DNA from 2 places in the Nonomuraea sp. NPDC005983 genome. Region 2 is predicted to be linked to the other one. Evidence: predicted binding sites of a transcription regulator. Region 2 holds the regulator's gene; the other holds the start of a gene.
The links. The regulator LexA, encoded in region 2, represses DNA repair genes until DNA is damaged. The targets are predictions, from matches to a motif close to TCGAACANNTGTTCGA.

Region 1 (12,034 bases), on a different contig from region 2:
GCTGTGGCCGCGCTGGTGCTGCTGGCGGTCCTCGCCTGGGTCGTGCTCAAGCTGAAGGACAAGGGCCAGCTCAACCCCGACCTCTGGGCGCCGTTCTTCACCGCCGACACCTGGGTGAACTTCATCATCCCCGGCCTCCAGGGCACGCTCACGGCGGCCGTCCTCGGCGCGGTCTTCGCGCTGCTGTTCGGCTCGGTCTTCGGCATCGCGCGGCTGTCGGACCACCGCTGGGTCAGGATTCCCGCCGGAGCGGTCGTGGAGCTGTTCCGGGCCATCCCGCTGCTCCTGCTGATCTTCTTCATCTGGTACCTGTCCCCCAACCTGTTCGGCGGCGGCGACTACGCGCTGTTCGCGATCGTCCTGGGCCTCACGCTCTACAACGGGTCCGTGCTGGCCGAGGTGGTCAGGGCCGGCATCAACGCGATCCCCCGCGGGCAGTCGGAGGCGGCGTACGCGATCGGGCTGCGCAAGAGCGGCGTCATGCGGCTGGTCCTGCTGCCGCAGGGCATCACGACGATGATGCCGGCGGTCGTGAGCCAGCTCGTGGTGCTGCTCAAGGACACCGCGCTCGGGTACTTCATCGTCTACGTCGACCTCCTCAACATGGGCTTCAAGAACCTGCCCTCCGTGTATCCGGGGACGAAGCTCGTGTCGGCGATCGTCATCGGCGTCATCTACATCGCCATGGCGATGGCGCTCAGCTCGTTCGCCACCTGGCTGGAGAAGCGCAGCCGTCGCAGCCGCAAGTCGTCGGCCAAGCCGCTGGAGCCGGTGCCGTTCGTCGGCGTCGACGGCGGCGGGGCACCGTAGCCCTGACAGACGTCAGTGTGAAAGGGGCGGTCGCCGGAGTCTGGTGACCGCCCCTCGCGTTCGGCGATCTTCCGGCAGGATTCGGCTATGCCCTTCTGGCCGTCCCCCATCTCCACCGCCGACGTCGCCCGTTCCGGGCTCCGCCTCGGCTGGCCGAGCGTGCTCGGCGAGCAGGTGTGGTGGACCGAGGACCGTCCCGACGAGGGCGGGCGCACCACGATCATGCACCGCGCCGCCGACGGCGCCCGCCGTGAGCTGCTGCCCGCGCCGTGGAGCGCGCGCACCCGCGTGCACGAGTACGGCGGACGCCCCTACGTGGTCACGCCCGCCGGCCAGGTGGTCTTCGCCCACTTCAGCGATCAGCGGCTCTACCTGCACGGCGACGAGCCCGTCCCGATCACCCCGGACGACGGCGACCGCCGGTACGCCGACCTGCTGGTCCACGGCGACGAGGTGTGGTGCGTGCGCGAGCGTCACGTCGAGGGCGGTGTCGAGGGTGAAGTCGAGGGCGGCGTCGAGGGTGATGTCGGGGTCAAGGTCACGCGGTCGATCGTCGCGGTGCCGCTCGGCGCGGGCGAGGAACGCGAGCTGGTCACGGGCCACGACTTCTACGCCTCTCCCACGGTGTCGCCCGACGGGCGGCATCTCGCCTACGTCTGCTGGAACCACCCCCAGATGCCGTGGAACGGCACCGAGCTGCGCGTCACCCGCCTGGCCGACGGCCTCTCGTGGACCGTCAAGGGCGGCCCCGCCGAGTCGGTGCTGGCCCCGCAGTGGAAGGACGACTCGCGCCTCTACCTGGTCTCTGACCAGTCCGGCTGGTGGAACCTGTACGAGATCGACGTTCACGGCGGCTCATCCCGGGCGCTGCACCCGGCGGAGGAGGAGTTCGCCGCGCCGCTATGGACCCTGGGCGGCCGGCCGTACGCGGTGCTGGGCGACGGGCGGCTCGCGGTGCTGCACGGGCGCGGCGACCTGCGCCTGGGTGTGCTGGATCCGGAATCGGGGCAGCTCACCGAGCTCGGCGTGCCCTGTTCCGGCTGGGATCCGTCGCTGGCCGCCGACGGCGCGAGGCTGGTCGGGGTGGCGTACGGCGCGGCGGAGCCGAGAGCGGTCGTCCAGGTCGAGACAGCGACGGGAGCGGCCGAAGAGCTCCGACGCGACGACGGTGGGCTGCCCGACCTCGCCTACCTGCCCGTTCCCCGGCCGGTGGAGCTACCCGACCGGTCTGGGCGGATCGTCCATGCCTACCTCTACCCGCCGTCGAACCCGGCGGCCGACTCGGAGACCCCGCCGTACGTGGTGTTCGTGCACGGCGGCCCGACCGCGCACGCCGTCGCCGCGCTCGACCTGGAGAAGGCGTTCCTGACCTCGCGCGGCATCGGTGTCCTGGACGTCAACTACGGCGGCTCCACCGGCTACGGCCGGTCCTACCGCGACCGGTTGCGGGGCCAGTGGGGGCTGGTCGACGTCGAGGACACGATCGCGGCGGCCGAATGGCTGGCGGCCGAGGGCCTCGCCGACGCGTCCCGGATCGCGGTGCGCGGCCGTAGCGCGGGCGGCTGGACCGTGATGGCGGCCTGCTGCCGGTCCGGCGTGTTCGCGGGCGGCGTGTCCTACTACGGCGTCAGCGCGCTGGCGCCGCTGCGGGCGCACACTCACGACTTCGAGTCCCGTTACGTGGAGTGGCTGGTCGGCCCCGAGGACCCACTGGTGTACGCGGCCCGCGAGCCGCTCGCCCTGGTCGACGGGGTCTCCTGCCCGATGCTGCTCCTGCAGGGGCTGGACGACCCGGCGGTGCCGCCCGAGCAGTCGACGGCGTTCGCCGACGCGCTGTCGGAGCGCGGCGTGCTGTGCACGTACCTGACGTTCGACGGGGAGTCGCACGGCTTCCGCCGCACCGAGACGCGCGCCACCGCGCTCGCCGCCGAGCTGGCCTTCTACCAGCAGGTCTTCGGGTAGCCCCCGTCGGGCCGTCACAGGGCGCCTATCACCCCCGACAGCGTGTCAATTGTGGATATCATGATCGGAATATGGACGATTCGCTTGGCAGTGCGTACCGCCTGGTAGAGATCGTGGGCGAAGGCGGGATGGGCACCGTGTGGCGGGCCCTCGACCGCCGGACCGGCGAGCAGGTGGCGGCGAAGCTCCTGAACCCCCGGCTGGGCGCCGAACCTGACGTCGTGGCCAGGTTCGTCAGGGAACGCACTGTTCTGGTGCGGCTGCGGCATCCGGCCATCGTGTCCATCCGCGACTTCGTCCTGGAGGGCGACCGGATCGCGATCGTGATGGACCTCGTCGCCGGCGGTGACCTCGGCCAGTTGGTCAGGCGATCGGGCACGCTCCCGCCCGGCAGGGCCGCCGCCATGACCGCCTCCCTCGCGGAGGCGCTCGCGCACGCGCACGAGCAGGGCGTGGTCCACTGCGACGTCAAACCGTCCAACGTGCTCGTGGACGAACAGAGCGGCGCGCTCAAGCTCACCGACTTCGGGATCTCCCGCATCCTGCACACCACCACGCTCAACACCACGGGAACCGTCGCGGGCACGCCCGTCTACATCGCACCCGAGATCCTGCGCGGCGAGCGCCCCTCCCCCGCCGCCGACGTTTACGCGCTCGGGATGCTGCTGTACGAACTGCTGGCTGGGCGGGCGCCGTTCGCGGGCGGGCACGGGCTGAGCGCGCTGAACTCCGCCCTCCACATGGCACCCCGGCGGCTCGACGGGATGCCCGCGTCGCTCTGGACGGTGATCTCCGACTGCACGGCCAAGGACCCGGCCGCGCGCCCGCCGCTGGCGCAAGTGAGCGCCGCGCTGCGGGCCGCCGCGGTGTCGGAGCAGGGCGCGCCTCGCCTGCCCCGGATCTCCCGGGACGCGCCGCTGTCGGAGACAACCGTCCCCGCCGCGGACGCCATCGCTCTCCCCATCGTGGACGCCACGTCGCCGCCCCACCCGAACGCCACCCCCGCAGCCCCCGCTCACCCCAGCGCCCACCCAGCTCACCCCAGCGCTCCCTTCGCGGACCAGGGACACCCGCCTCAGCCGCATTCAACGGACCGAGGGCACCTCCCTCAGCCGAACGCCGCCCTCGCCGCCCGAGGGCATGCGCCTCAGCCGAACGCCGCCCTCGCGGACCCCACACAGCCGCCCCACTCCAACGCCCCCTTCGGGGACCGCACGCATCCGCCTCACTCGGCCGCCGCCGCGCCGGGAGCGGCGGGCCCCTCGGCCGCGACGCCCCGCCGCAGGACGTGGGTGGCCGTGGGAGCAGGCACCCTGACGGCCGCCGTGATCGCCGGAGTGTTCATGTGGCTGCAGGACAAGGCTCCCGAGGCGACCGGGACCCGGGCCGCTCTCGGCTCGGCGGCGCAGACCTCCCCGATGTCGCAGCCCTCCCACGCGTCCACGACCGGCTCGGGGGCGCGGTCCACCACGGTGACGCCGTCCGTCCCGAAGAGCAGCGTGCAGACGCCCGGCCCCAACGCGCAGAAGACCGGGCACAAGTCGACAAGCACCACCCACGCGGTGACGAGGACCCCCGAACCAGACCCCACGCCCCCGTCCCCCACCGTGGAGCCGAAACGGCCGAAACGGACCCCAACCCCCAACCACGACCCCGTGGTCTCCACGAAGCCGGAACCCGTCGAGCGCGGCGGGTGCAGGTCCTGGTCGGCGCCCTACAAGGGGGTCTCGATGAGCCCGTGCATCAAGATCGCCTCCGACAGGGTCTACGTCCAGGCGCGGGCGCGCGGCCCGGTCGGCATGGGCGTCGAGCTGTCGATCGAGTTGTTCGACTCGCGGACGGACACGACCGTGAGCGTCCCGAGGACGTGCGGCGTGAAGGTCTTCGGCCGCGAGGGCGAGATGGTGACCTGCGAATGGTTCGAGGTCACCGCGTCCGCGGTGGTAGGGAAGCCGTACGTGGCCAGGGAGCGGTGGAAGCCGACGGGCGGAGCGTTCGGCGGCGGGCTGGAAAGCCCCGAGGTCAGCCGGTAGCTAGCGGGCGAACTCGGTGGCGCGCGACTCGCGCACCACCGTGATCCGGATCTGCCCCGGGTACGTCAGCTCCTCCTCCACCTGCTTGGCGACGTCGCGGGCGATCACCTGCGCCTGGATGTCGTCGATCGCGTCCGGCTTGACCATCACCCTGATCTCGCGCCCGGCCTGCATGGCGAAGACCTTCTCCACGCCCTCGTACGACTGCGCGATCTCCTCCAGCCGCTCCAGCCGCTTGACGTACGCCTCCAGCGACTCGCGCCGCGCTCCGGGGCGGCTGCCGCTGATCGCGTCGGCCGCCTGCGTGAGCACCGCCTCGACGGTGCGGACCTCGACCTCGTTGTGGTGCGCCTCGATGGCGTGCACCACGTCCTCCTGCTCGCCGTACCGCCGGGCGATCTCCGCGCCGATCAGCGCGTGGCTGCCCTCGACCTCGTGCGTGAGAGCCTTGCCGATGTCGTGCAGGAGTGCGCACCGCTTCATCAGCGTCTGGTTCATCTTGAGCTCAGCGGCCATGATCCCGGCGATGTGCGCGGACTCGATGAGGTGCTTCAGGACGTTCTGCCCGTAACTCGTGCGGTACCGGAGCTGGCCCAGCAGCAGGGTCAGCTCAGGATGCATGTCCGTGATGCCCAGCTCGACCAGCGCGTCCTCGCCGGCCCTGGCACACAGGTCCTGCACCTCGGCCCGGCTGCGGTCGTGCGCCTCCTCGATCCGCTGCGGGTGGATCCGTCCGTCGAGGACGAGCTTCTCCAGCGTGAGCCGCGCGGTCTCCCTGCGAACCGGGTCGAAACAGGACAGCAGCACCGCTTCAGGCGTGTCATCGATGATCAGGTTGACGCCGGTCGTGGACTCGAAGGCCCGGATGTTGCGGCCCTCGCGCCCGATGATGCGCCCCTTCATCTCGTCGCCGGGCAGGTGCAGCACGCTCACCACGGACTCCGCCGTCTGCTCCGCCGCCACCCGCTGCACCGCCAGCGTGACGATCTTCGTGGCCCGCTTCTCGCCCTCCTTGCGAGCCTCTCCCTCGATCTCCCTGACGATCAGCGCGGCCTCGCGCTTGGCCTGGTTCTCGATCTCCTTGACCAGCTCGGCCTTGGCCTGCTCGACGGTGAGCCCCGAAGCCCGCTCCAGGATGACCCGCCGCTCCTCCTCGACCTGAAGGAGCTCCTCACGCCGGTCGGCGAGCTGGACCTCGGTCTCGGCCAGCTTGCGGTCGCGCTCGGCCTGCCGCCGGGCGTCCTCGTCCAGCCGCTGCTCACGCTCGGCCAGCCTGGCCTCCCTGCGTTCGAGGTCGGTTCTCAGCTCCTTGAGCTCGGACTTGAATATCCGGCTCTCCTCCTCGACCTCGCGGCGCATCCGCGCGGCTGCCTCGGCCGCCGCCTCCGAGCGCCGCAGGATCTCCTCGGCGTCGGAGTCCGCCTTGTCACGGATCGCCCCCGCCTCCTGGCGAGCCTGCTCCAACTCATCATGGACGGCCGCCAACTGCTCAGGCGTCGGTCTGGACGCTCCTGGAGCATTGCCCGAGGTACGGCGGACGACGATGAGGAGCGCGGCGATCATCCCGAAAGCCAGCAGGAGCACCGCCACTGACAGCACCACCACAAGCGGCCCCATGTGCGCCCCGCCCTCCTCGCGTCGTCAGAACTCCATAACGCGGCCTCTGTTCGGGAGGGGTCACATGCGCGGCACGGAATGCCCGATCGGCGGCTCCATAACGACCGATATCAAGCCAGGACTGACTCGGCGGCGACTGAGATAGCCGACACCTTGCCCGCCTCGATCAACCAAGCTCGCTCGTCCGTCGTTCACCGGTATGGCAATCCGCACTGCGCGGAGTAACTCCTCACTGCCGTCGAGGTTATGCGTCGAACAAGTCACGAGCAAGCAAACGACTCGTCAAGCGTGTCTTACGGGGGTGCGGCTCCAGATTTGCCCAGATATCTGCTCCCTGCCGGAAACCCGCACCCTAGGAGAAGTCCTCTTCCACCTCGACACCCTCTTGTTCGAGAGCCTCGCGGATGACGCGGAACGACAACCCCGGCGGGTAGCCCTTTCGGGCGAGCATTCCGGCCAGCCTGCGGGTGCGGACCTTGGGGTCGAGGTTGCGAGTGGACGCGAGCTTGCGCTCCACGAGGCGTCTGGCCGTTTCGAGCTCCTGGTCGGAGTCGAGGCGGTCGACGGCCTCGTTGACGGTGTCGGAGTCGACGCCACGGTGACGGAGCTCGGCGGCGAGAGCCCGTTTGGCGAGGCCGCGGCCATGGTGGCGGGAGTCGACCCAGGCTTCGGCGAACGCCTCGTCGTTGATCAGACCGAGCTCGGAGAACCGGTCGAGCACCGCCTCGGCAGCCTCGTCAGGGACGTCGCGCTTCCGCAGCGCCTCGGCGAGCTGGGCTCGGGTCTTGGGGGCCATCGTGAGGAGCCTGAGACAGATGGCTCGGGCCACCGATTCCGGATCAGCCGGCGGCCCCGCGTCGGCGGGCGTCTCCGCGTCGGGCCCGTCGGGCAGCCAATCGCTCCCCCGACGCCCCCGGCCACCTCGCCTGGCCCGTGCACCTGCTCCACCCCTACCTGACCGCCTCCGAGCACCACCCTGAGCAGGCTCCCCGCTCCGAGCAGACTCCGCCTGCGGCTCACCCCACCCCGACCACGCTCCCACCCCGTCCTGGGCAGAGTCGGCTCGTGGTCGGCCGTGACTCGGCTGCGCTTCGGACCTGTCGTGTTCGGTTTCCACTCGCTGCCGCCCCTGACCCGGCTGCGAACGCGACCCGCCCAGCGCAGGCTCCATCTGCAACCCGCCCTGGCTCGGCTGCGCCCAGGGCTCGTCTTGGCCGGGATGCGCCCCGGGCTCGTCATGGGCAGGGCGTTCTTCTCCGGCTTCTTGGTCGAGGCCTGTTTCCTTGGCGCCTCGGGCCAGGTGGCGTTCGCTCTCTGACCGGCCGCTGCGCTGGACACGGATGTCCTCTTCGGGGAATGCGAAGGACGACCTGTTGTCGGCGGGAGGGGCCTCGCGGTCAACAGCAGGACGGGCGCGGTTGCGCCATTCGTCAAGGGTGGGCCAGGCCCGCGCCGGGGTCGACGCGGAGCCACGGGGCGGTGACGAGGCAGCGGATGAGGGCCGCCCGTCATCGGATGGGCCTGGTGGAGTGCCTGGTGACAGGTCGGACGGCGTGCCTGGTGACGTGTCAGGCTGGGGGCTCGTGTGGGATCCGTGGGAGTTGGCGCGGTGGGTGCCCTCCAGTGGCTCGTCTGGCCGTGGCGAGGGGGTGGGCGGGGTGTATCGGGTCCGCTGGGCAGCGGGGAGGTCGAGCCAGGCGCCCCAGTCGTGTGAGTGGGGCGCCTGCGGCGGATCGTCAGTCATGCGGTCGCCGATCAGACGTCACCAGGCTTCGGGGTGGCGGACTTGGAGCCACGGCCCGAGGAGGCGGCCGCCGGGGCCGGGGCGGCGGCGGGCTCGGCAGGCGCGTCGAGACGGGCGCCGACGCCCAGCTTGTCCTTGATCTTCTTCTCGATCTCGTTGGCCATGTCCGGGTGGTTCTTCAGGAAGTTGCGGGCGTTCTCCTTGCCCTGGCCCAGCTGGTCGCCCTCGTAGGTGTACCAGGCACCGGACTTGCGGACGAAGCCGTGCTCGACGCCCATGTCGATCAGGCCGCCTTCGCGGGAGACGCCCACGCCGTACAGGATGTCGAAGTCGGCGACGCGGAACGGCGGAGCCATCTTGTTCTTGACGACCTTGACTCTGGTGCGGTTGCCGACCGCCTCGGTGCCGTCCTTCAGCGTCTCGATGCGGCGGATGTCAAGGCGGACAGAAGCGTAGAACTTGAGCGCCTTACCACCCGTCGTGGTCTCGGGCGAGCCGAACATGACGCCGATCTTCTCGCGGAGCTGGTTGATGAAGATGGCGGTGGTGCCGGTGCTGTTGAGTGCGCCCGCGACCTTGCGCAGGGCCTGGGACATCAGGCGGGCCTGGAGGCCGACGTGGCTGTCGCCCATCTCGCCCTCGATCTCGGCCTTGGGCACCAGGGCCGCCACCGAGTCGATGACGATGATGTCGACGGCGCCCGACCTGATCAGCATGTCGGCGATCTCCAGCGCCTGCTCACCGGTGTCGGGCTGGGAGACCAGCAGCGCGTCGGTGTCGACACCGAGCTTCTTGGCGTACTCGGGGTCGAGGGCGTGCTCGGCGTCGATGAAGGCCGCGATGCCTCCGGCGCGCTGGGCGTTGGCCACGGCGTGCAGGGCGATCGTGGTCTTACCCGAGGACTCGGGACCGTAGATCTCGACGATCCGGCCGCGCGGCAGGCCGCCGATGCCGAGCGCGACGTCCAGGGAGATCGAGCCCGTCGGGATCACCTCGATGGGAGCTCGGGCGTCGTCGCCGAGGCGCATCACGGAGCCCTTGCCGAACTGCCGCTCGATCTGAGCGAGGGCGGTCTCAAGGGCCTTCTCGCGGTCGTTGATAGCCATGGGAACTCCCTCTGGAGAGTTGTGTGGTCGGGTCAGTCGAGTGAAAGCTACGGCCTGCCACCGACAATTTCCGCGTTGTCAGGGAAAGACGTGTGCCCATGGTAGCCGAACGACTGTTCGATCACACCCGAACACGCCAACGACCGCGCGGCACTCCGGCCGTCCTGTGACGGCGCAGCTCGGGCGCTCGCCGGTGAAACCTTGATCGATATCGGCCCAGGTCACAGGCGCGGGGCGGTCCCGGCACAGGCGAAACGGTCCCAGCCGCGCCGGGGCAGTCCGGTCACGCGGAGCGGCCCTGCTTCGGGGCGGGGTGGTCCTGCTCTCCCGAGGCGCTCCCGGTCCCGTGAAGCGGTCTCGGCCGCGCGGGGGCGTTCCCGGTCGCGTGAAGCAGTTCCAGTCGCGTGGAACGGCCCTGGTCGCGCGGAGCAGTCCTGGACACGTGAGAGGACGGGGGCAGAGAGGCAACCGGGCAGTTGGGCAGGCGAGAGGACGGACAGGAGAGAGGGACGTCCGGCGCACGGGGCCGAAGCGTCGTCACGCAAGCGAACCGTCGGCGCACGGGCCCAAGTGCCGGCTCACGGACCGAACCGTCGGCGCTCGCACCGGAGCGTGGTGCGCGTCCGCGCGCTGGAACGCCGCCCCCGCGTGGTCGTCCGGTTCCGGTGGGCGATCGCCGGATGCGCGTCGCCCCACGCGTGTTGTCACGCCTCGTGAGCTGGGGAGACTCTGGTTGAAAGGTTGGAGGCGGCGACGTGGCGAGCACGTACACCGGAGAACGACGTTCGCATCTTGAGGCTCTCGCCGCGCGTCTGCCGGGCCAGGGGCTCGCGAGCCGCATGATCGGCGCCGACGACCCGGTGCTGTGGGTCTGGCATCCGCGTACCGGACGGCAGACCCTCGTCTTCGCCGCCCCCTCGCACCGCGGCTGGCTCTTCCTGTGGTCGCCCGGCGGCCAGGGCAAGGCCGACGAGCTGGAGAGGACGGCCCGCATGCTGCGGGAGACGCTGGAGCTAGCGCAGCCGGGGTGAGACGTCCTCCACCTGGCAGACCGCCCGCCAGACGGTCTTGGCGCTCTCGCCGTCGGCCAGCGCCTGCGTCACGGTGCGGCTTCCCAGCGGTGCGATCACGTAGTCGCGCGCCCACGACTCGGCGTAGGTGTCGCCGAAATGTTCACGCATCCGTCTCCAGAACTCGGTCAGGCGCATGTGCCAAGTATGGAACCGCCGGGGGTGTGGGTAGGACGTCCACATGCCGAAGACCCCGAAGTCCGCGCCCCCGAAGAGCACGAAGACGAAGGCGAATCGCGTCAAGCGCCGCCATCTCCGCCTGGCGCAGCGTCTGACGGTCCAGAAGGAGAAGGCCGAGAGATCGGAGAGGCACGCCGACATCCGGCAGGAGCCGCGTGCGGGCAGGCCGAGGGCGCGCAGGGCCTCGCGCCGATAGCCACAACGCGGTCAGAGCACGCGCGAGCCGTACATCTCACCCAGGTGGTCGGCGAGCAGCTCCAGCCGGGCGCCGTCGGGGTCATTGAAGTAGATGGAGGCGCCGCTTTCGATCTGGTGCGGCACGCCGGCCATCTCCAGCTTCCCGCGCAGCCTCTCCCAGGTGGCGGGGTCGACGGAGATCGCGATGTGGTGCAGCCCGCCGAGTACCTCCTGGTACGGGCCGAGATCCAGGCCGGGGAAGTCGAAGAAGGCGAGCAGGTTCCCGTTGCCGATGTCGAAGAAGAAGTGGCTGGAACCCTTGTAGTCGCGGTTCTGGAAGATCTCCGTGAGGGGGAACTCCAGGAGCTCCTGGTAGAACTGGATCGTCCGCTCCACGTCGGAGGAGACCAGGGCGAAGTGGTGGAGGCCGCGAGCGCTGCTGGAGGGCCGGTGCGGTAAGAGGTAGCGGCCTTTGATGTCCTCGTGGCGGGCCTCGATGGGGACGTTGTCAACGGTCACGGTCGCTGTATGTCCCCCTGCGGCCCGGCTCAACCTCTCGCGGAGGCGCGATTGCGTTTTCTGTCGGTGGGGCGAGGCAGTATGTGCTGGTGAGCGCGCTCAACCACTTCACCCAGGTGACCAGGCAATGGTTCTCGGGAGCCTTCGCCGCTCCCACGTCCGCCCAGGAGGGCGCGTGGGAGTCCATCGCGCGCGGCGACAACACGCTGGTCGTCGCGCCCACCGGGTCGGGCAAGACGCTGGCGGCGTTCCTGTGGTCGCTCGACCGGCTCGCCGCCGAACCGGCGGAGCGCAAGGGCACCCGCGTGCTGTACGTGTCACCGCTGAAGGCGCTGGCCGTCGACGTCGAGCGCAACCTGCGGGCGCCGCTGGCCGGGCTCAGGCAGACGGCCCGGCGGCTGGGGCTGCCCGTGCCGGAGATCTCGGTGTCGATCAGGTCGGGCGACACCCCGGCCGAAGACCGGCGGCGGTTCGCGGCCAAGCCGTCCGACATTCTGATCACCACGCCCGAGTCGCTGTTCCTGCTGCTCACCAGCCAGGCTCGGGAGGCGCTGCGCGGCGTGGAGACGGTGATCGTCGACGAGGTGCACGCGGTGGCAGCGACCAAGCGCGGCGCGCATCTGGCGTTGAGCCTCGAACGGCTCGACGCGCTGCTCGACCGGCCCGCGCAGCGCATCGGGCTGTCGGCGACGGTGCGTCCGGTGAGCGAGGTGGCGGCGTTCCTGGGCGGGGTCCGTCCCGCGACGGTGGTGCAGCCGCCGTCGGAGAAGCGGATCGAGATCGAGGTGGTCGTGCCCGTCGAGGACATGACCGAGT
Region 2 (12,034 bases):
ACGGGTAGCTGCCGGACGCCATGCCGTGCACGGTCTTCGCGGTCTGCAGGTCGGCGTCGGCCTTGGTCAGCCCGGAGTTCAGGATGAACGCTCCGGCTGCCACGCGCGGCGGGAGCTGGTGCAGGCGGGCGAGAATTCTCATGATCCCTCACTCCTCGTACCGAATGTCGGTCATCTTCCCATTTGTCGGGTTGGCATCCTTGGGCGCATCCGGTCTTGACCCATCCTTGGAGCGGACGGCTGTTCGCTTGTAGCGCAGGCCGTGTCCTCGGGTTGTCCGGGTTCTGCGAGCTTGCCGGGTGCGCGGCGTGGCGCTGTCACCTGCGGGGGGCGGTCTGGGTCTCGGCCGTTCGAGGTGCCGCGCATTAGTGTGCAGCTGTGACAAATGGCGCATACCTCAGATATCCGCATCTTCACGGTGACCTGGTCACCTTCGTCGCCGACGATGACGTCTGGCTGGCGCCGCTGGCGGGCGGCAGGGCCTGGCGCTTCACCGCAGACCGGACGCCTGTCTCCAACCCCCGGTTCTCGCCCGACGGCACCCGCATCGCGTGGACCAGCACCCGCGAGGGGGCGCCCGAGGTCTTCGCCGCCGAGGTCGACGGGCCGGAGGGCGAGCGGCTGACCCACTGGGGCAACGCGATGACCGGGGCCCGCGGGTGGAGCGCCGACGGGGACGTCTTCGCCGTCACCGCCGCCGGTGAGGGCGGGCGGGCGCGGACCTGGGCGTACGCCGTCCCGCTCGACGGCGGGGCCGCGTCCCGGCTGCCGTACGGGTGGGTGAGCGACGTCGCCGTGAGCGGCGCCAAGGTGGCGACCGTCTCGCCGATGTGGCGCGAGCCGTCACAGTGGAAGCGCTACCGGGGCGGCACGGCGGGCAAGATCTGGGTCGACGCCGAGGGCGACGGCGAGTTCACCCGGCTGTTCGCCGACAGCGACGCGCAGTACTGGTCGGTGACGTGGGTGGGGGACAGGATCGCCTTCCTGGCCGACCCCGACGGCACCGGCAACGTCTACTCGTCCCTGCCCGACGGCTCCGACCTGCGCAGGCACACCTCCCACGACGAGTTCTACACCCGGCACGCCTCGACCGACGGGCAGCGGCTGATCTACAGCCACGCCGGTGACCTCTGGCTGCTGGAGAGCCTGGACGCCGAGCCGACCCGGCTGGACATCAGGCTCGGCGGGCCGCGACCGGCCCGCGCCAGGCGGCCCGCCCCCATCCGCGTCGGCGGGTTCTCCCCGGACGCGACCGGCCGGGCGAGCGCGGTCGAGATCCGCGGCACCGCGCACTGGGTCACCCACCGCGACGGCCCGGCCGGCATGCTGCGGGCCGAGTCCGGCGTGCGGGTCCGGCTGCCGCGCACGCTCGGCGCCGACGGGCGGACCCTCTGGGTGTCGGACGCCGGAGGCGAGGACGGCCTCGAGATCGGCACACCGGGAGGCGAGATCCGCACGCTGGCCACCGGGGAGCTGGGCCGGGTGCTCGACCTGGCCGCCGCGCCCGACGGCAAGCACGCGGCCGTGGCCACGCACGACGGGCGTTTGCTGGCCATAGACCTCGAATCCGGAAATATCCGGGAACTGGACCGCACGTCCCAGGGCGACATCAGCGGGCTCACCTTCTCCCCCGACTCCGCCTGGCTGGCCTGGGTCCACCCCCACCACGAGCCGCTCTCCCAGATCAAGCTCGGACGCCTCGACGGGACCACGGTGATCGACGTGACCCCGCTGCGCTTCGCCGACTTCAACCCCGCCTTCACCAGGGACGGCAAGCACCTGGCCTTCCTGTCCGTCAGGACCTTCGAGCCGGTCTACGACGCGCACGTGTTCGACCTGTCCTTCCCCGCCGCCTGCCGGCCGTACATCGTCCCGCTGCAGGCCACCACCCCCTCCCCGTTCGCCCCCAGCCTGCAGGGACGCGGCTTCAACGGCGAGGACGACAAGCCCGCGTCCGAGGAGAAGAAGGACGACGCGCCGCCGCGCACCGAGGTGGACGCCGAAGGGCTCGCCTCCCGCGTGGTCCCCGTCCCCGTCCCCGCCGGCCGGTACCGCAGCCTGCGCACCGCCAAGGACGCCCTGCTCTGGCTGCGCGTCCCGCAGTCCAGTCAGCCCGACGGCGGCACGTCCGGCGAGACCGTGCTGGAGCGCTACGACCTCAAGAAGCGCGCCAAGGCCGAGCTGGGCCAGGACGTGCGGGCGTTCGAGGTGAGCGGCGACGGCACCAGGCTCGTCACCAACGGCAAGAACGGCCTGCAGACCCGCGCTGCCGTGGAGGGCGACGAGGTCGTCAGCATCGAGCTGGACCGGATCTCGGCGCAGCTCGACCCGGTAGCCGAATGGCGGCAGGGCTACCGCGAGGCCGGACGGCTGATGCGCGACCACTTCTGGCGCGCCGACATGAACGGCGTCGACTGGCAGGCCGTCCTCGACAGGTACGCGCCGCTGGTCGAGCGCCTCGGCTCCTACTCGGAGCTGATCGACCTGCTCTGGGAGGTCCAGGCCGAGCTCGGCACCTCCCACGCCTACGCCCGCGCCAACGGCACGGCCGTGGACCCTCGCCGCCGCCAGGGCCTGCTCGGCGCCGACCTGGCCCGCGACGCCGACGGGGTGTGGCGCGTCGAACGCGTCCTGCCGGGCGAGTCGTCCGACGACGAGGCGCGCTCGCCGCTGCTCGCGCCCGGTGTCGCCGTGCGGGCGGGGGACGCGATCGTCGCCGTGGGCGGACGTCCCGTCGATCCCGTCCGCGGGCCGTTCCCCCTGCTGTCCGGGACGGCGGGGCAGCCGGTCGAGCTGACCGTGCGTCCCGCGTCCGGCGGCGACCCGCGCCGCGTCGTCGTCACCCCGATCGACGACGAGACGCAGCTGCGCTACCACGACTGGGTGGAGGGCCGCAGGGCCTACGTCCGCGAGGCGTCCGGGGGCAGGCTCGGGTACCTGCACGTGCCCGACATGGTCGCCTCCGGCTGGGCGCAGTTCCACCGTGACCTGCGCACCGAGATGGCCTACGAGGGGCTGGTCGTGGACGTCCGGGAGAACGGCGGCGGGCACACGTCCGAGCTGGTGCTGGAGAAGCTGTCACGGCGGGTCACCGGCTGGGCGTGGGCGCGCGGCTACGAGCCGATGCGCTACCCGGAGGACTCGCCGCGCGGCCCCATCGTGGCCGTCACGGACGAGTACGCCGGGTCCGACGGCGACATCGTCAGCGCGGGCATCAAGAACCGCGGCCTCGGCCCGCTGGTCGGCACCCGCACGTGGGGCGGCGTGATCGGCATCGACTCCCGCTACTCCCTGGTGGACGGCACCGTGGTCACCCAGCCGAGGTACTCCTTCTGGCTGGAGGGGCCGGGCTGGGGCGTCGAGAACCACGGCGTCGACCCGGACGTCGAGGTCGTCACCACGCCGCAGGACCGGGTGGCCGGGCGCGACCCGCAACTGGAGAAGGCGGTCGAGCTCGCGCTCGCGGCACTGGAGGAACGGCCCGCGGCCACGCCTCCCGACCTGCCCCCTCTCGAGGCGTAACGGAGCCGTAACGGGATTCGGGTGGTGTTCATCCATCCGGGTCCCGTTCGAGGGGCTGCCGTGACCGCGGCATCGCCTCCGACGTGCTCGGTGCCGATGATCGCCGCGACACCATGAGCTGCCGCCTGACTGTTCGGGTACTGCCGGAATTCGACTTGTGCTATCACGTTCCGTGAGAAACGTGTACGACATGGAGGAAACACGTGGATAACCCGCTCGGAAATTTCGCGAACATCGACGTCGAGGCGTTCCTGCGGGATTCCGAAAAACGCGTGGCCGACTTCGCGGCGACGCAGAAAGAGGTCGAGGCCGCTGTCGGCCGGGCCACGGCCGCCGACGGTCACATCGCCGTCGAGTGCACCGCGCAGGGCGGCGTGAGCCGGCTCGCCATCGATCCCAGGGCGAAGCGGATGAGCGTCGACGAGATGTCCGAGGCGATCCTCGCTGCCATCCGCGACGCCGACGCCGACCTCCAACGGCAGCTGTCCACGATCATGACGGGCTCGTTCGGAGGACTGGACCCCGCCATGGGCGATCCGGACATCGCCCGGGCGAAGGTGGCCGAGGCGCAGCAGGCCTTCGATCGGATGATGGGCGACGCGATGGGAGAGCTGGATCGCATGCGTAAGAAGCTCGGCTACTGAGGTGCCCCGGCGGGCGGGGCGCCCCGCCCGCCGGTGGAGCGGGTCAGACCTCGGCGGTGTCGGCCTTGGGACGCCCTGCCGCGTACTGCGGCTTGAGGCCGTCCGTGAGGCTGTGCTCGGCCATCCAGGCGGCCCCGTACTTCAGTGCCAGCTCCAGCACGTGCTGGAGCACGAAGTTCCGCAGCTGGATGACCCTCGCCTCGGCGGTGATCGCCTGCGAGTGTGCCTCCAACGTGGCGTACACCCTCCCCGGCCCGACGAACAGGGCCTTGAGCATGGTGGTCATCGCCAGGGTCGCGAGGCCCGCATGGAGGTAGATGTACGCCGTCCAGAGGTTGGCCAGCCATCGGAGGATCGACGAGAGGCTGTGGGCGGAGTCGGACGCGGTGTCCGACGCAAGGGCGTAGTCGGCGACGTTCTGCCCGTAAAGCTGCCGTTCCGGCCCCTGCCAGTTGGCCGAGGACACGCTGCCATGCTGCTCCTGCGTTGTCCTGCCCGCGGCGTAGACGCCGTTTCCGAAGGCGCTCCAGCCGTCCGCGGCCCTGTGAACCACCGGTGGGTCGGCCGGCACCGACAGCCCGTATCCGACCAGCACCCGCTCGTACACGGGAAAGACCACGGTGGCCAACGCGTACGTGGCGAGGGTGGCGTACTGCATCAGCCTGAGGTTGCCGCCCTCGTCCCCAGGTTGGAACGGGTCCGGGGTTCCGCCGGGGATGGGTATCTTAAATCCGCCGGACATGGTCCTCGTTTCTCTGATCCGCGGTCTGGACGTTGTCGGCGACCGTGTGCAGCCGGTCCCGATGAGCGCGCAGGCCTTCGATCGTGCTGTTGACCTTGTTCTCGGCGTAGCCGACGATCTTGTCGTGTTCGTTGGCCAGGGGCCATCCGAGCACCCCCAGGGCCCACGTTCCCATGCGCATGTTCGCGGGGAAGCCGCTGGCCTCCTCCAGGTGCGACACCGGGGAGGTGCCGTCGATGTCGTCGACGAGAGCGTCGCCCAATGCTCTGATCGCCGGCAGATTGTGGATACGTGCTGCTTCGTCTTGGCTCAAGACTGCTCCGTGTACGTGATCCATTACGTGCGTCGGAATACTAGCCCAGCGGGCGCGCGAGCCGGTTGAGGATCTCGGTCAGGACGGGTTCGGTGGTGGCGAAGTTCAGCCGGGCGAAGTTCTCGCCGCCGGGGCCGAACCCGGCGCCGTCGCTCAGCATCACTTTGGCCTCGCGCTCCAGCCGCTCGGCCGCCCCCGGACGTCCGTAGTCGAGCCAGGCCAGGTAGGTGGCCTGCGGCAGCCGGTACCCGACCCCCTCGGGAAGGCGCTCCGCGATCGTACGGCGGTTGCGGTCGAGCAGGGCGCGGGTCTCGTCCAGCCAGGAATCCCCGTGCCGCCACGCCGCGACCGTCGCGTCCACGCCGAACACGTGCGCCGACCCGTAGACGAAGGACGGCTGCGCGCCGAGCGCCTTCCTGACGTCCGGCGAGCCGATGTGGGCCACCGAGCACCTGATGCCGCCCAGATTGAACGCCTTGGTGGCGGAGGTCAGCGTCACCGTCCGCTCGGGCAGGATCGTGGCGAACGGGATGTGCTCGTGCGGGGCGTAGGCGAGGTCGGCGTGGATCTCGTCGGCGATGACCAGCAGGTCGTGGCGCTCGACGTGGTCGGCCAGTTCGGTCAGCTCGTCCCTGGTGAAGACGCGGCCGGTCGGGTTGTGCGGGTTGACCAGCAGCAGCACCCGGCATCCCGCCAGGTCCGGCGGGTCGAAGCGCCAGGAGTCGCCGTCGGGCCGGAGCGGGATGGGGCGCAGCGGGCGGTCCATCTCCGCCAGCGTGCCGAGGAACGGGTGGTAGGCCGGGGTGTGCAGCGCCACCCCGTCGCCGGGCCTGGTGCACACGTGGAGGAGCACCTGAAGCGCCTGGTTGATGTCGCTGTAGGCGCGGACCAGTGAGGGGTCGGCGTCCCAGCCGTAGCGGGTGGCCATCCGCTCCGCGAACGCCTCCGCGAGCGGCCCCGGCTGCGGGCTCTCGAGCCAGACGGGATATCCGAGGTCGCCTTCGGCCCGCCGGCGCAGGGCTTCGATCACGGCCGGGGCTGTGGGGAGGTCCATGTCGGCGATCCAGGCGGGGATGACGTCCGGTCCGGCCTTCGCCCACTTGAGCCCGTCATGCGTTGACTTGAGGGTTTTGCCCACGAATGCGTCGCTCACCCGAGCATTTTAGGGACCCCTTCCCCAGACATCGAGGGCCTGGCCCCTCGTCTCGTCGGCTCTCCTGCTCCCGCTGTGCGGGTGGCCCTGTGTGGCAGCGCCCGGCGGCGCCCGCTCTCGCGAATTAGTAATCGGTACGGTACCGTTTATTAAATGACGGACACCGTACTCATCGCGGGCGCCGGCCCTACCGGCCTGGCCCTCGCCGTTCACCTGGCCCTGCACGACATCCCCGTCCGGGTCGTGGATGCCGCCCCCGGCCCCGCCACCACCTCCCGCGCTCTCGGCCTGCAACCACGCGGCGCCGAGGTGCTGGAACGAGTCGGCGCGCTCGGCGACCTGCCGCAACGGTCGCAGTCCTCGCTCACCATGTCCTACAACGAGGGATCGCGCACCGTGCTGCAGTCCCAGGTCGGCCAAGCCGTGATGGACCAGCCGAAACAGACGCTGCTGATCTCGCAGGCCGAGGTCGAAGGCGCCCTGCGGCAACGGCTCCGCGAGCTCGGCGGCGAAGTCGAGTGGCATACCCGGATCGTCGGGGCCCAGCAGGACGACAGGGGCGTCACCGTCACCGTCCGCACCGGCGACGACGCCGAGCAGCAGGTCGAGACCGACTGGCTGATCGGCTGCGACGGCGCGCACAGCACGGTGCGCAAGCTCGCCGGGATCGGCTTCCCCGGCCGCAAACTCTTCGAACGCCTGCTGATGATCGACGTGCGGGCCCCGTGGCCGTTCGACAGGAACGGCAGCACCACCTGGATGGACGCCGGGCACATGCTGTCGGTGACCGCCCTGCCTGACGACACGTGGCGGGTGTTCACCGAACCACCGGCAGACCTGCCGGACCAGCTGTCCGAAAGCGAGATCGCCGACCGGGTGCTGGACGAGTTCGCCCGCCGCAGCGGCGTCAGCCTCGACACGGTCGCCGAGGTCCGCTGGGCCTCGGAGTTCCGGATCCACCGCCGGCTCGCCGACTCCTACCGTCGCGGCCGGATCCTGCTGGCCGGCGACGCGGCCCACATTCAGAGCCCCAGCGGCGGGCAGGGGCAGAACACCGGGCTCGGCGACTCGGAGAACCTCGGCTGGAAGCTGGTGCTGGTGGCCCGCGGCAGCGCCGACCAGCGGCTCCTCGACACCTACGAGGGGGAGCGGCGTCCGCTGGCCCGCAACGTGCTGAGGGCGACCAGCACCGCGGTCGACGTCATGTCGCCCGACAGCGAGTGGAAACGACTGGTACGCGACAAGGTGGTCCTGCCGATCTTCCGGCTGCCGGCCGTGCAACGACGGCTGTGGCTGGCCGCGTCGCAGCTGGGCATCAGCTACCGGGGCGGACCGCTGGCGCCCGCTTCGCACCGGTGGACCCAGGGGCCGCGTCCGGGTGACCGGATGCCGGACATCAGGTGCCGGCGTTCCGACGGTGGTGAGGTCATGCTGCACGCGGCGATATCGGGCTGCTGGGTGGTGCTCGCCGGCGACGAACGCGACGCCGCCAGGCACGCCGCTGCCGCCGCCACACAGCTGGGCGCCGACCTGGTGATCCCGCTCGTGCCGGTGGAGACGGGCGTGCGCGACGTGCTGCTGATCCGCCCCGACGGGCACATCGGTTGGCGCGGACGTCCGGCACCGGACAGACTGGCGGCATGGCTGAACCAGGTGCTGTGGCCGGCGTAGACCGCGGCCGCCCACGCGACCCCAGTAACGACGCCTCGATCCTGGACGCCGCGCTGGACCTGCTGATAGAGCGCGGGGCGGCGGGTACCAGCATCGAGGCGGTCGCCCGGCGCGCCGGCGTGGCGAAGCTGACCGTCTACCGGCGCTGGCAGTCCAAAGAGGATCTCCTGATGGGCGCGCTGGAGCACGCCCGCCACGCCGACCTGGACACGCCCGCCGCCGGGCGGACGATCGAGGAACTGGTCGAGTTCACCGCCGAACTGCTGAGCCAACCCCGGTTCCGCGCGCTGATGGCGCGGGTGATCGGCGCCTCGGTGGACTACCCGAAACTGGTGATCGCCTACACCGAGCGGTACCTCCAGCCCCGGCTGGACGCCGTGGCGCACCTGGCCCGGCAGGCCGTCGACGCCGGCCAGTTCCCGAAGGACACCGACCCGAGCGCCGTACAGGACGTCTTCTCCAGCGCGATCGGGTTCGTCCTTCTCCACGGCGAGGAGGACTTGACCGCAGCGCAGATCGCGCGCCGGCTGTGGGCCCTGTTGCACCACATGGGGTACCAGCCCCTGAACCCCTAGCGCTGCGGCGGGGGAGTGCTGTGCGCTGCGGCACGGCGTGGACGCCGTGCCGCAGAACGAAGAACCAGTCGCTGAGCGGAGAGCCGCAGGCGCGGGAGCCCGCCGGAGGCGGAGCCGCGCCGCGCGGAAGCTAGAGGCGACGCAGGACGGCCACGACCTTGCCCAGGACGCTGGCCTCGTCGCCGGGGATCGGGTCGTAGTTGGCGTTGTGCGGGACGAGCCAGACGTGGCCGTCCTTGCGCTTGAAGGTCTTGACCGTGGCCTCGCCCTCGATCATGGCCGCCACGATGTCGCCGCTCTCGGCCACCGGCTGCTGGCGGACCACGACCCAGTCGCCGTCGGCGATCGCGGCGTCGATCATCGAGTCGCCGGCGACCTGCAGGAGGAACAGCGTGCCCTCGCCGACGAGCTGCTTGGGCAGCGCGAAGACGTCCTCGACGCTCTCCTCGGCCAGGATCGGCCCACCTGCGGCGATCCGGCCGACGAGCGGGACGTAGGCGGCCGTCGGCCTGCTCACCGTGGGCTCGTCGGTGGAGGCGTCGGGGTCGACCCAGAGGGCGGGCTCGCCGGGCAGGCGCACCTCAAGCGCGCGCGGCCGGTGAGGGTCGCGCCGCAGATACCCCTTGCGCTGCAACGCCGTCAACTGGTGCGACACGCTGGACGTGCTCGTCAGCTGGACCGCCTCGCCGATCTCCCGCATGGAGGGCGGATAGCCGCGCTGCTGCACCGAGTCTCGGATCACCTCGAGGATCTTGCGCTGCCTGGGCGTCAAGCCCAGAGAGTCGCGCCGACGCACCGCGAGGTCGGTAACCCCGTTCGCGTCCTCCCGCTCGCTCATGCTCTTCCTCCTCGCCCGGCGGGCGGCCTCACCGGCCAGCCTCCCGGTCCGTGGTCTTCGTGTCGCACACAGCGACCGTATCGCTGTTGAAGATCATCTTCAAACAATTGTTCGAGTCTTCCTCGAAATTGTTGCCAGCGTGGTGTACAACATCGTACGGGAGTTCGATCGACACCGTGTTCGATTTGCCGATCTTTGTTGGGCCTTTTCGTCAGGCCACGATGGGCGGGAGGTCAATCATGCGAGCGACCACGACCACAGACACCACCAGCGACGATGCCAGGCGGCTGACCCTCATCGCGGACGCGATCGGGGGCGGCGGCGATGGCACGGACAATACACACGACAACCACTCTGAGCACTATCCAAACGGCAATTCCGACAGAAAACCGGCTTCGGCCGGTTTCGAACGCGGTCGCGGATACGAAGATCCCGGCACGGGTCGCGGCCCGGGGGTTGCCTCCGGTTCCCCGGGGCGGCCCGGGAGGCCGGGCGCCGGGCACCGTCCCGTTGCGGGATCCGCAGGTCGCTCCGCGGTTGGCTCCTCGGGTCGCTCCGCGGTTGGCTCCTCGGGTCGGTCCGTGGCGGGTTCCTCGGGTCGGTCCGTGGCGGGTTCCTCGGGTCGGTCCGTGGGTCGCCCCGGGGCGGGTTCTGGGGGTCCGTCCGGGCCGCGTCGCGGGCCGGCGGCTCAGGGAGGGCCGAGGCTGTGGCTGGTGCCGCCGCCGCGCGCGGAGTCCGACACGGAGTCCGGCACGGAGTCCGACGCCGACGCCCAGCGTCGAGGGCGACGCCATGCCGACGGCGCGCCGGGCGCGCCGAGAGTCCCCCGGGGGTATCCGGGAGGGCGTCGAGCGGCCCCGCGCCCGCTCGACCAGGGGCGCGCCGGCGGCGAGGGCGGACGAACCCATGGGGAGGCGGTTTCGTCCGCAGACCGACCCGGTGTGCCACGCGAGGTGGCCCCCGGACGGCAGCCAGGCGTGGCCCAGGGGAGCGCCAGGAAGCGTGCGAAGGCGCGATCGCAGGGGAGCCCCAAGCGGCGGACGAGCACGGGGCGGCAGATGGGCTCGCCGGACGCGGCACGGCGGGGGAGTGCTGACAGACGTCCGGCGGGTGGACGGCGAGTGGACGCGGGCCGGATCGTCCGCGCCCCCAGGCAGGACGGCGTACCGCCGACGAGAGCGCGCAGGCCGCCGCTGCGGCTGACGCGGCGCGGGCGGATCGTGCTGGTGGTCGGGGTGGCGCTGCTGTCTCTCGGCGGGTTCTGGCTGGGCACCCGGGCGGCCGGCCTCGCCTCAGCAGCACCCGTGACCAGGGGCGAGTCGGTGCTGCCAGTGGCGCGGTAGGGGGCGCCGACACGCTCGGCGAAGTCAGGGGAGAGGTTCGGGTGTCGCGCGGCCCCGTCGGGGTGCGGGCGGGGGAGTCAGAAGAGCCTTGCGATGACGCCTGACTCGAGGACGATGAGCGCGCCGATCGCCATGAACACCCCGGGCACGAGCCACTGCCCGTACCGTTCGACGATCTCGATGACCCGCTTGTGCGAGCCGAGCCACGCCCCCGCCACGCACCACACGGCCACCCCGATGGCGAACACGAGGACGGTCACGACCGTGGGGCCGGTGCCGATCGTCCGGAACACCGGCGTGTAGACGGAGACGTTGTCCGCGCCGTTGGCGACCGTGACCCCCGTCACCGCGACCAGGCCGGACGCGACGGCGGGCGCGGACCCTCCGCCGCCGCGGACGGCCGAGACCAGGCCGCGCACCCCGAGCGCGAGCGGGACCAGCCCCAGGAGGCCGACCCAGTCGTCCGGGAGGATGGTCAGGCCCAGGGCCGCGACCACCGACAGGGCCACGAGCGCCGCCACCCCCGCGTACTGGCCCGCCCAGATCTGCCACGCCCTCGGGGCCCCGGTCGTGCGCGCCGACAGGAACAGCACGGTGAGCACGACGAGGTCGTCCACGTTGGTGCCGGCGAACATCCCCGCTGCCGCGGCGACGGTTGCTGCTATCCCGTCCATGGGCGCTGAACCTACCGACTCCCGCCGTCAACGGGGAATCCGGATCGACGGGCCCGGCGGGTGAACCCTTGGAAAGAGTGGATGCGCGGTGTCGCGCATGTGCCGGTCGATGCTGCTGTGATCGCGGTTCACCTGCGTGTTCGCACACAACCGAAGTGACCTGTGTGTGCAGGAACATCGCCGTCGCGGCGGTTGTTGTCGGCGACACACCGGGGAGGACACGCTGATCAGCGACTTCGGCGGGAGGGGGTCCGCCAACTTGCGTTCATGGTCGCGCGCTTCTACGGTTGGACCACAACATCTAGTAGTTACACCGATGTAGTTCACCACACCTTGTGTTTCCGTGACCGCACCATGGTTCTCCATGGGGCGCGCGTGAGCGTACGGAAAAGGGCTCTTGACGCCTGTGGTGGCCGCGGGTCCGGGAGGCGAAAGCGTGCACTGTCCGTTCTGTCGCCATCCTGACACGAGGGTCATCGACAGCCGCTCGACGGACGACGGCGCGGCCATCCGGCGCCGCCGCACCTGTCCCGAGTGCGGGCGCAGGTTCACCACCCAG

Region 1: the regulator LexA is predicted to act here: its motif matches at 9,378-9,393, upstream of recA (recombinase RecA).

The regions. Positions count from the first base shown of each region.
Region 1 is NZ_JBEXUP010000086.1:14,955-26,988, forward strand. Features, by position in the region: gene ABZ297_RS30740 (amino acid ABC transporter permease) at 1-810, shown strand, start outside; gene ABZ297_RS30745 (prolyl oligopeptidase family serine peptidase) at 898-2,772, shown strand; gene ABZ297_RS30750 (protein kinase) at 2,844-4,805, shown strand; gene rny (ribonuclease Y) at 4,806-6,422, opposite strand; gene recX (recombination regulator RecX) at 6,775-7,593, opposite strand; gene ABZ297_RS30765 (hypothetical protein) at 7,525-7,740, shown strand; gene recA (recombinase RecA) at 8,178-9,272, opposite strand; gene ABZ297_RS30775 (hypothetical protein) at 10,028-10,303, shown strand; gene ABZ297_RS30780 (DUF3046 domain-containing protein) at 10,286-10,480, opposite strand; gene ABZ297_RS30785 (VOC family protein) at 10,730-11,218, opposite strand; gene ABZ297_RS30790 (ATP-dependent helicase) at 11,308-12,034, shown strand, end outside.
Region 2 is NZ_JBEXUP010000007.1:109,859-121,892, forward strand. Features, by position in the region: gene ABZ297_RS06115 (hypothetical protein) at 1-142, opposite strand, end outside; gene ABZ297_RS06120 (PDZ domain-containing protein) at 379-3,522, shown strand; gene ABZ297_RS06125 (YbaB/EbfC family nucleoid-associated protein) at 3,726-4,166, shown strand; gene ABZ297_RS06130 (hypothetical protein) at 4,210-4,824, opposite strand; gene ABZ297_RS06135 (hypothetical protein) at 4,892-5,221, opposite strand; gene ABZ297_RS06140 (aminotransferase class I/II-fold pyridoxal phosphate-dependent enzyme) at 5,262-6,374, opposite strand; gene ABZ297_RS06145 (FAD-dependent monooxygenase) at 6,528-8,045, shown strand; gene ABZ297_RS06150 (TetR/AcrR family transcriptional regulator) at 8,015-8,620, shown strand; gene lexA (transcriptional repressor LexA) at 8,751-9,458, opposite strand; gene ABZ297_RS06160 (hypothetical protein) at 10,580-10,801, shown strand; gene ABZ297_RS06165 (cadmium resistance transporter) at 10,879-11,475, opposite strand; gene nrdR (transcriptional regulator NrdR) at 11,912-12,034, shown strand, end outside.